DNA from 4 places in the Glutamicibacter sp. AOP38-B1-38 genome. Region 3 is predicted to be linked to each of the others. Evidence: riboswitches for the same ligand, from Rfam matches in the RefSeq annotation. Region 3 holds a riboswitch; each other region holds the start of a gene.

Region 1 (2,197 bases), on a different contig from region 3:
AACCATTGTCGGTTTCAAAGGTGACCGACAAGATGCCCGGAGTGCCGTTGGGTGCTTCGTATTCCATGCTCACCGCGCCAAGATTGACGTTCTCTGGCTGGCCTAGCCAGTCTAGGACGCGGTCGCGGGAACCAGCGATAGTGATGCTTTGAATCGCACCTACAGGCTCTAGAGCCTTCGAAGGGTGCAGATCCTCCGTTCCTGCGTCCCAGCGAAGCAAATACGGAACCTGCGGATCAGCGATGAGCCCCTTGATTCCAACTTGCTGCCAGGTGAGTTCGCGGCCGTCTGGGAACTTGCGGTTTCCCGGAACAGATTTACGTCCCAGCCGCTCTTCGGCGCTGGAGAGGTCTTCAACGGAAACGCACCATCCCATCCAGCCGCCGCCAAGCTCGGAGCGGGCTCGTACTGCCTGCCCAAACGGTGCTTTGTCGCTGGAAGGGTGGTTTAGAACTTCAACAACTTCTAGGTACTGGTTGTGCTTGAGCGGGAAAATTACATTCCGCGTTCCAAAACGCGGATGTACGCCCCCCTTGACGAATTCCAGGCCCAAAGCCTTGGAGATTCTTTCGGCGGTTGGCATGAGCCCATCGGGGCCACATGCGTAACTAACGTGATCTAGCCTCATCATGTGCCCCATCATGTCACTATGTGATCTCAGTCTCGACTTAGGCGACCCTAAGTGGTAATGGTGGGATCGAACAGTCTGCATAAATTTCTTCATTAAAGATCTATATGACCGATTGAGTCACGTTAAGCTATCTCATATTGCCAAATTCTTCGGCTATCGGGCAGACTTGAGTCAGGTCATGAGTCCCAGTAACAAGCCCCGGCTTACTGGGCGGCAACCCTCCGCCGCGGTGGGGTGCCCCGGGTGAAGACCTGGCCCTCGACGCACCAAGCGTTGAGGACAAGCGCGGGTTACCCCCTTCGAAAGCTCCTCGACGAGGAATTTGCCGTCGGTGTGTTTTTGAGTGGTGTACCCCCATAGTCGACAAACAATATGGAGGAAACCATGAGTAACAACTGGTCTTTTGAAACACGTCAGATCCATTCCGGGCAGCAACCAGATCCGGTCACCGGTGCGCGTGCCCTGCCGATTTTCCAAACCACGTCTTTTGTTTTCCCGAACGCCGAGAGCGCCGCGGCTCGCTTCGCACTGCAGGAGCTGGAGCCGATTTACACCCGTATCGGTAATCCAACGCAGGAAGCGGTAGAAAACCGTATCGCGGATCTTGAAGGCGGCGTCGGCGCACTGCTGGTCGCCTCGGGGCAGGCAGCAACCACCCTCGCAATTCTCAACTTGGCTCAGTCTGGAGACCACTTGGTGGCCAGCCCGAGCCTCTACGGTGGAACGCAGAACCTGCTCAAGCACACGCTGCGCAAGCTCGGTATCGAGGTCACCTTCGTGGCGGATCCAGACAACTTGGATCAGTGGCGTGCAGCGGTGAAGCCAAATACCAAGGCCTTCTTCGGTGAAGTCGTCTCCAACCCGCGCCAAGACATTTTGGACATCGAGGGAGTCTCACAGATTGCCCATGAGGTCGGGGTTCCACTGCTGGTTGATAACACCTTGGCAACCCCATATCTGATCCGCCCCATCGAGTGGGGCGCGGATATCGTCATCCACTCGGCCACCAAGTACCTCGGTGGTCACGGCACCGCCATTGCCGGCGTAATCGTGGACTCGGGCAAATTTGATTTTGCGAAGGATCCGGAACGTTTCCCGGACTTCAACACCCCCGATGAGTCCTACAACGGTTTGGTGTTCGCCCGCGATCTGGGCGTTGATGGCATCCTTGGTGCCAATCTTGCCTACATTCTGAAGGCTCGCGTGCAGTTGCTCCGCGATCTGGGCGCGGCTGTCGCACCGTTTAATGCTTTCCTTATTGCTCAAGGTCTGGAGACTTTGTCTCTGCGTATCGAGCGTCACGTGCAAAACGCGAAGGAAGTAGCCGTCTGGCTTGAAAGCCAGGAGCAGGTTGAAAAGGTCGCTTACGCTGGCCTGCCTTCCTCGCCGTGGTTTGAACGCGGACAGAAGTACTCGGCAAACGGTGTCGGCGCGATTATTGCCTTCGATATTGCTGGTGGACTCGAAGCTGGCAAGGCTTTTGTGGATGCGCTGGAGCTGCATTCACATGTGGCCAACCTCGGTGACGTTCGTTCGCTCGTCATCCACCCGGCGTCGACCACCCAC
Region 2 (2,197 bases), on a different contig from region 3:
CCGAAACGAACGACGCGTTCGAACCCTTGGTGGCCATCTTGATATTCCGGTTCAGCGCATCCCCCAGCTTGTTCAGCGCCCGGGCGTTCTTGGCCGTGATCAGCGGCTGGTCGCCATTGGAGGTGGTGAATAACTGCGGATAACCCACAACCAGGATTTTTGCGCGAGTTGCCGCATCGATGTGCTGCAGCGTGGCTCCGACCTCGGAGCGCAGAGCAGGCATGGAGGCGTAGCCGAGTTTGAGCATCTGCTGGCAGCTCGCGGCGGTGCCCTGGGCGCTGCAGGCTGAGACTGTTTGCCCCCACTGGAGATTATTTCCGCCCAGACTGAGCGTGACCAGATCCGCTTGCGCCAGTTGCGGGGCTACCGCGGCAGCGGTGGCCGTTATCTGCGCGGTGTCCAGCCCTGCGCAGGCGGCATCTGCGATCAGTTGCACGCCGCGTAGCGCGTCGATCATGGTGACGTGAGTTGACCCGGTGGTTTGCAGGCAATCCGGAAAAGGCCCGGGTTTAATGGTTCCCGAGCCGAAGCCCGCCGAGTAGGAGTCGCCGAGGTTGACGTAGTTGATGGTCCCCGTATCGCCGGATCGCGAGATTGGCACCAGCGCCGCGGCCGGTGCCATGCCGGCCAGCATCAGCGCCGCGCCCGCCAAGGCCGCGGTGATGAGAGCCAAAAATCTGGATTTCTTCTTGCCGTTCATTGGAACGTCCCCTGTTTCCACCCTGTGCGCTGTGCGTGGAACACAGCGCGAAATGCCCGTTCGGACGGGTCACCATGAAGGTCCGTGCCCTCAAGGGCAGGAATCCGCGGCCTTCATCCCCAAGATAAGAAGCCGCCACCGGGCCGAGCTCAAGACCGGATTGCGCGCACTGCATCTGCCATATCCTACGCCGAAGGCCCTCGCTGGTGAAGGCCTTCGGCGAGGGACATAGAACGCGCAAGATCCGCCCGGAGCTAAAGTGTCGGTTCGCTGTCCTAGGATGATTGGCAGGTTCACGAGTCGCAGCGTCAAGTACCTGGCTAGCTGCGCGGCAACCCTCCTCAGCGAGCGGGGTGCCCCAGGGGAAGAACCGGTCGGCGGTCAGTATCCGCGGACAAGTCGATGAAAGGGAAGTAAACATGTCTTACACCGAGCAGCTTGACGCCTATGGCCTGCCAATGACCGAGCCCGCGGCCAAGGGCTCGCGGCTTGCCTGGGAACGACGGTGGACCGGGGTGCTCTTGGATCACCCCTACAACCCGCCCGGGCTCTACGCCGGGAATTTCGCGCAGTTCATGGGCCACAATTTGGCCAGCCGCGGGTTGCTTCATGGCACCGGGACGCTGCGCGTGGATCATTGGCGCGACTACGCCGCACGGTGGGAAAAGGCCGGGGTGAGCCCAGAATTGTTCGCATTGATTCTTGCCTTGCTCCCGTCGGCCATTGAGGATGCGCTGCGGCAGGCGGTGGATCTGGAGGTCGAATACCGGCTTCATGACAGGCTGCGCTGTCTGAATGCGGACGGAGGCCAGTGGGGTATGAAGGGTCAAAATCTGGTTCCCGAGCAGTGGGCGGATTTCCCCTACCTGTTCCAGAAGCTCGGCCCGAAGCGGGCGTTGAGCCGTTTTATCACCACGCACTGCGGCCCGGAGCCGCACTAGAAAACCGCGGCGGGGAACGATCATGCGTGCTCGGCTTCCGGTGCCGGGCACCCATGTTGGCCATTGGCTTCGCGCTGCACCACCGTGCGGTTGCCCCAGAGGAACACGCGGCACTCGGCGGTATAGGTACGATCCACATCCTGGACCTGCTGGGCGATGATCGGGCCCTCGTAAGGCTCCGCGTTTACGCAATGCGCGGCGGCACCGACGGTATTGACCCCGCGGGTCCCACGCCTGGTGGTACGGCTTGGCGCCTTTGCAAGCGGGCCGGGATGAGTGGTGAGTGCTGATCGTGCGCCCCGAGAGCTTACTGGAGGGTTCCGCAGAGAGGATCTGCATCAGCTTTGCCTCGGCGGCCGGTTTGCTGTGTACTGCTTCAGTTCGCCGATGGTGAGCGCAGGGCCAGCGCATGCCGGATTTGCTCGCCCCTTGCGGGAGCCCTTCGGTGATTGAGCATTAAAACCAGACCGTGGGGCACCGGCGGGCCGGCCCGAAAATGGACCGGCCCGCCAGGCGTCTTCTTGTTCCCGATCGTGCTGCGGCTAGATCACCGGGT
Region 3 (2,197 bases):
GCAGGTTGGCGATGTAGAGGACCCCGTCGTAAATGGTGATGCCGCTGGGGCTCGCGGACTGCGTGCTCCATTGCTGGATCGGGTCGCGGTATTCGGGATCTTCCGCAATGCCTTCGTGCGCCGGCCAGCCGTAGTTGGCTCCGGGCTCAATAATGTTCAATTCATCCCAGCGGTTCTGCCCAAACTCGCTGGCATACATGGTTCCGTCGGGAGCCCAAGCGATACCTTGTGGATTGCGATGGCCGAAACTGAATACCGGCGAACCGGGGAAGGGGTTGTCGCCGGGGACCTCGCCCTGAATGGTCAGCCGCAGGATCTTTCCGCCTAGACTTTCCAGATCTTGAGCCGAGGATTCATTTCCAGCGTCTCCCACGGTCGCGTAGAGCATCGAATCCGGTCCGATGGCTAGACGCCCCCCGTTGTGAATTCCTGCCGATGGCAATTCGGACAGGATCGTCCGCGGATGACTCAGCGCGAGCGCACCGCTGTCGCCGGAAAGTTCGAATCGCTGGATGCGGTTGCCGTCTTCTGCGGTGGAGTAGGCGAAAAGGTAGGGCTGTTGAAAGGCCAGCCCAAGCAGTCCGCCTTCGCCACCATGAACTACGTCGTCCAGGCGGATGATCTGCCTGGTTTTGCCCGCTGAATCTATTTCCACGATCCGCCCCGAATCGCGTTCTGAAACGATCAGCGTATTTTCGGCGAAGACCATGGACCAGGGGGCGGCTAGCTCGGCTGCGATCCTTCGCGGTTCGGGCGACTTGGTATCGACTGCCCTGCTGCTTGACGTGGCGCCGGGGGAACGCGGTGCTTCGGCGGCGCATCCGGTGAGCATCGCGGCGCAGGCGAGAATTCCAAGGAAAACCGTGATCTTCGGATTACCAGCTATTCGAGGCCGCATGGTTTCAGGCTAGCAAGATCCGTTCGCTATGCAAGAGGCTGGGCGCTTCGTATCGCACCGAAGGGGAGCGGTATCAGCGGGCCGCGCAGCCGCATCCGAACCCTCCGGTGATTGAATAAATTTCCGATGGACCCTCGAATACTTGTGGCTCATCGAATTTTGGGTTGAATATTTCGATTTGCGAAGCAATTTGTTTGACGCGCGGGAGCTTAGGCCAATATCGTTTTAATCAGAATCATGAGCGTCAGCTAAAGGCCCTGGCTAGCTGGCCGGCAACCCTCTATACGGTAGCGGGGTGCTCCAGGTGAAGATTCGGTGTCGCGCAACACCGCACGATACAAGTACCGCACATCGAGGCGTTAAACCTTCGACGGCGGGTAAGAGCAAGTCAAAGCTGCTTTAGCCTGCCGCCGACCGTCGCCGTACCGGTGGGCATGAAGCAAAGGAAGTCAAGGCATGTCTTTGAATCAAGAACTTGACGCACTGACGCTGCGCAAGGTTTTCGCCCAGCACCCATCGGGAATTGCCACTCTGTGCGCCGAAGTCAACGGGGAAAAGACGGGAATCGTCGCCTCCTCATTCACCGTAGGGGTTTCCTTGGAACCGGCGTTGGTGATGTTTGCCGTGCAGAAAACCTCGAACACTTGGCCGAAGCTGCGGGACGCAAATCGAATCGGCGTTTCGGTGCTCAGCGAGCGCAATGAAGGGGTCTGCAGGCAGATCGCTTCCAAGAGCGGAGATCGATTCCGCGGTGTGGACACCCACACCAGCGACGACGGCTCGTTGTTCATCCATGACTCAACGCTGTGGCTCGACACGACGATCTACAGTGAGGTTGAGGCCGGAGACCATTGGGTCATCCTGTTGCAGGTCCATGGCCATAAGGTCGCCGAGCATTTACCGTCGATTTTCCATGATTCACGATTTCACTCGTTACCAGTCCCGGAACTCGTCTAAATAGTTGTCGTCGCTTCGCGCCACCTGTCATTTTCGCTGACATGTGGCGCGCAGTCGTTTAACTGGCCCGGCGGGCTCGGACCGCGCGGGCGCGTTAAGTTCATATGACCGCAGAGGGGTGCTCTGCATCGAATTGTGGATTACTCGCCTCGAAGTTACGTTTCAGTAGCTTTTTGGAGCGGTGACTACCGCGTTCTTCACGAAGATTCTTTCCACAAAACTATCCACACCTCTGTGGATGGTACGTTGATAAGTCGGTGCAGCAGGTTGAATACACCGGAATCCCGCGAGTTATGCTGTGGATAACGTCATTTGCGAAGGTTGACTCTACAAAGAAATTAA
Region 4 (2,197 bases), on a different contig from region 3:
GGCGTTTTGTCGGTCGCCCTGGGATCGGCGCTGGCCGGAAGGGCGGTGAAAGTTCCCAGTCCCAGCGCCAGTGCCGCGGCGCTGGCGATAGCTCTCGTACTTGCTCGTGACATACTTTGATCTCCTGAAAAGGTGGGGATGAAGCAAGCGCCAATTTACGGGAGAAGCACCTGAGACTTAGGCTGTGACACGCGTCACCGCGCATGCTTGTCGCTCATTACGCTCAGGTGAAGACTTCACTAGCGTCGGATTCACCGCCGTCGCCTCAAGGGCTTCGGAGGGCATGCCGCCACCGCGGCAGCCAGCGATCCGGCCACCGAATACAGCAGCTTCGGTGGCCGGACTGCGTTTAGGCTAGGAGAATGAGCAATGAACCTACCTCCGAGCTGCCCCCGGTAGATCTCGCCGCCGCCGCGCAAATGTGGGCTGACTACCGAAACAGCTGTGCCACCGATCCGGGCGACTACGTGGTGGAATACTTCGGAGACAGCGCTGAGCTCGCCGAGGCACTGCTGCATCAGGTAACCCACGGGCAGAAACGTGCCACCTCAAGCCTTGAAAACGATTACCTTGCCGAGAACGAACCGCTTCCGCGGGTCGGTTCGCACTGGATCGCCTGCGACGGCTCCGGGACACCGAAAATTATCCTGCGTACCAGCGAGGTGACGCTGAAATCATTCGACCAGGTGGATGCAGATTTTGCCTTTGCCGAGGGCGAGGATGACCGTAGTCTGGCCAGCTGGCGCCGGGAACACGAAAAGTTCTGGAAACGGACGCAGCAGGCAGATTTCGCCAAGCAGTGGGAACCGGCAATGACCGGCGTGCCCGGTGAGCGGATCGTGTGCGAACGCTTCGAAGTGGTCTGGCCGCGCAGCTAGCTTCCAGGCACCTAATTCATCTCCACCTTTCGGTTCTGGAAGCTTGCTTTGCGTTCAGGCCCAGGGGCGTCCTCGCACCCGCCGAGTTCTCCTGAGTCAAGATGCGAATTCAGCGTCGTCACGTGGCGACATATGACGGGTGAGTCGCGCATTTATGGCCGGTTTTCCGCCGATCTGCGCACCGAGGTCGACTTCATGACGCGTATATAACGTCATGGTTGTTCACGAAGCGGGCACGGGCACAGACTGAAACTGTTCGATTCACCTATCGAATGGTAACCATCCAGAGCGACCGAGAGACCTGGCTCAACGACGTCGCAGCAACCACCCTCACGGGGCCGGTGCTACAGCCAGGACCGATGGAGCAGTCTGAAACACCGGCTTTGTTCCCGAGATTCAGAGCCTGGCGAAAGCCAGCGGCATCCTGAATCCGTGGATCGTCGCTGTTTGAGACTCTGCGCGGTGCCAGCACCAAGGAGAACAAATGCAAACGACGTTATCTGGACGATCACATGATTGAGATTCGCCAGCTGCATAAGCACTACGAAACGGCCCAGGGCCGTGTGGAGGTCCTCAAGGGGATCGACCTGGACGTTCAATCGGGGACAATCACCGCGGTGGTTGGGCCCTCAGGCGCCGGGAAGTCCACCTTGTCCCATTGCATCTCGCTGTTGGAAAAGCCCAGCAGCGGTCAGATCCTGGTAGAAGGCAAGGACTTGTCGGTGCTCTCTGGCAAAGAACTATGCGCCGAACGTCGTGCCATCGGCACGATCTTCCAGAACTCGGCCCTTTTGCGCCGCATGACGGTAGCCGAAAACGTTGCGTTGCCGCTGCGAAACCTGGGAGTAGTCCACCACGAGATGGAAAACCGGGTCGCTGAACTCCTGAATCGCGTAGGTCTGGCGGATTGGGCAAATTCGTACCCCGGAGAACTTTCCGGTGGCCAACGCCAACGCGTGGGCATTGCCCGAGCGCTGGCGCTGCGTCCGCGTCTGCTGCTCTCCGATGAAGCAACCTCGGGGCTCGACCCGGAATCCACCACGCAGGTGCTGGAACTGCTTGATTCCCTGCGCACCGACTTGGGCTTGGCGATTATCTTGATCACCCACGAGATGGATGTGGTGCGCCATATCGCCGACCGCGTCGCGCAACTCGATGGCGGTCGAATCGCCGAGTACGGCGAACTTCGAGGCCTGGTAGCGGATCCGGGATCGGTGACCGGTTCAAAGCTTCTGCCATTGCGCCCCGATCTGGTGCCCGCCGGCTACGACTTCACGCTGACCGTGGCCTACCAGGCGGCAAATGTGGACCCAGCCTGG

Evidence for each region. Region 3 has a riboswitch for S-adenosylmethionine ahead of ACT3TP_RS11960 (flavin reductase family protein). Riboswitches for the same ligand answer to the same signal wherever they lie in the genome.
Region 1: another riboswitch for S-adenosylmethionine. It lies ahead of ACT3TP_RS06820 (bifunctional o-acetylhomoserine/o-acetylserine sulfhydrylase); the one in region 3 lies ahead of ACT3TP_RS11960 (flavin reductase family protein).
Region 2: another riboswitch for S-adenosylmethionine. It lies ahead of ACT3TP_RS12365 (hypothetical protein); the one in region 3 lies ahead of ACT3TP_RS11960 (flavin reductase family protein).
Region 4: another riboswitch for S-adenosylmethionine. It lies ahead of ACT3TP_RS08780 (methionine ABC transporter ATP-binding protein); the one in region 3 lies ahead of ACT3TP_RS11960 (flavin reductase family protein).

Annotation. Positions count from the first base shown of each region.
Region 1 is NZ_JBQSWU010000008.1:137,186-139,382, reverse strand. It holds gene ACT3TP_RS06825 (VOC family protein) at 1-631, opposite strand, end outside; SAM riboswitch class IV at 806-923, shown strand; gene ACT3TP_RS06820 (bifunctional o-acetylhomoserine/o-acetylserine sulfhydrylase) at 1,004-2,197, shown strand, end outside.
Region 2 is NZ_JBQSWU010000019.1:63,516-65,712, forward strand. It holds gene ACT3TP_RS12360 (SGNH/GDSL hydrolase family protein) at 1-700, opposite strand, end outside; SAM riboswitch class IV at 992-1,107, shown strand; gene ACT3TP_RS12365 (hypothetical protein) at 1,120-1,641, shown strand; partial or broken gene ACT3TP_RS12370 (formyltransferase family protein) at 1,662-1,989, opposite strand; gene soxG (sarcosine oxidase subunit gamma family protein) at 2,184-2,197, opposite strand, start outside.
Region 3 is NZ_JBQSWU010000018.1:70,979-73,175, reverse strand. It holds gene ACT3TP_RS11965 (PQQ-dependent sugar dehydrogenase) at 1-898, opposite strand, end outside; SAM riboswitch class IV at 1,132-1,248, shown strand; gene ACT3TP_RS11960 (flavin reductase family protein) at 1,355-1,855, shown strand.
Region 4 is NZ_JBQSWU010000012.1:53,700-55,896, reverse strand. It holds gene ggt (gamma-glutamyltransferase) at 1-113, opposite strand, end outside; gene ACT3TP_RS08785 (ASCH domain-containing protein) at 363-878, shown strand; SAM riboswitch class I at 1,155-1,244, shown strand; gene ACT3TP_RS08780 (methionine ABC transporter ATP-binding protein) at 1,391-2,197, shown strand, end outside.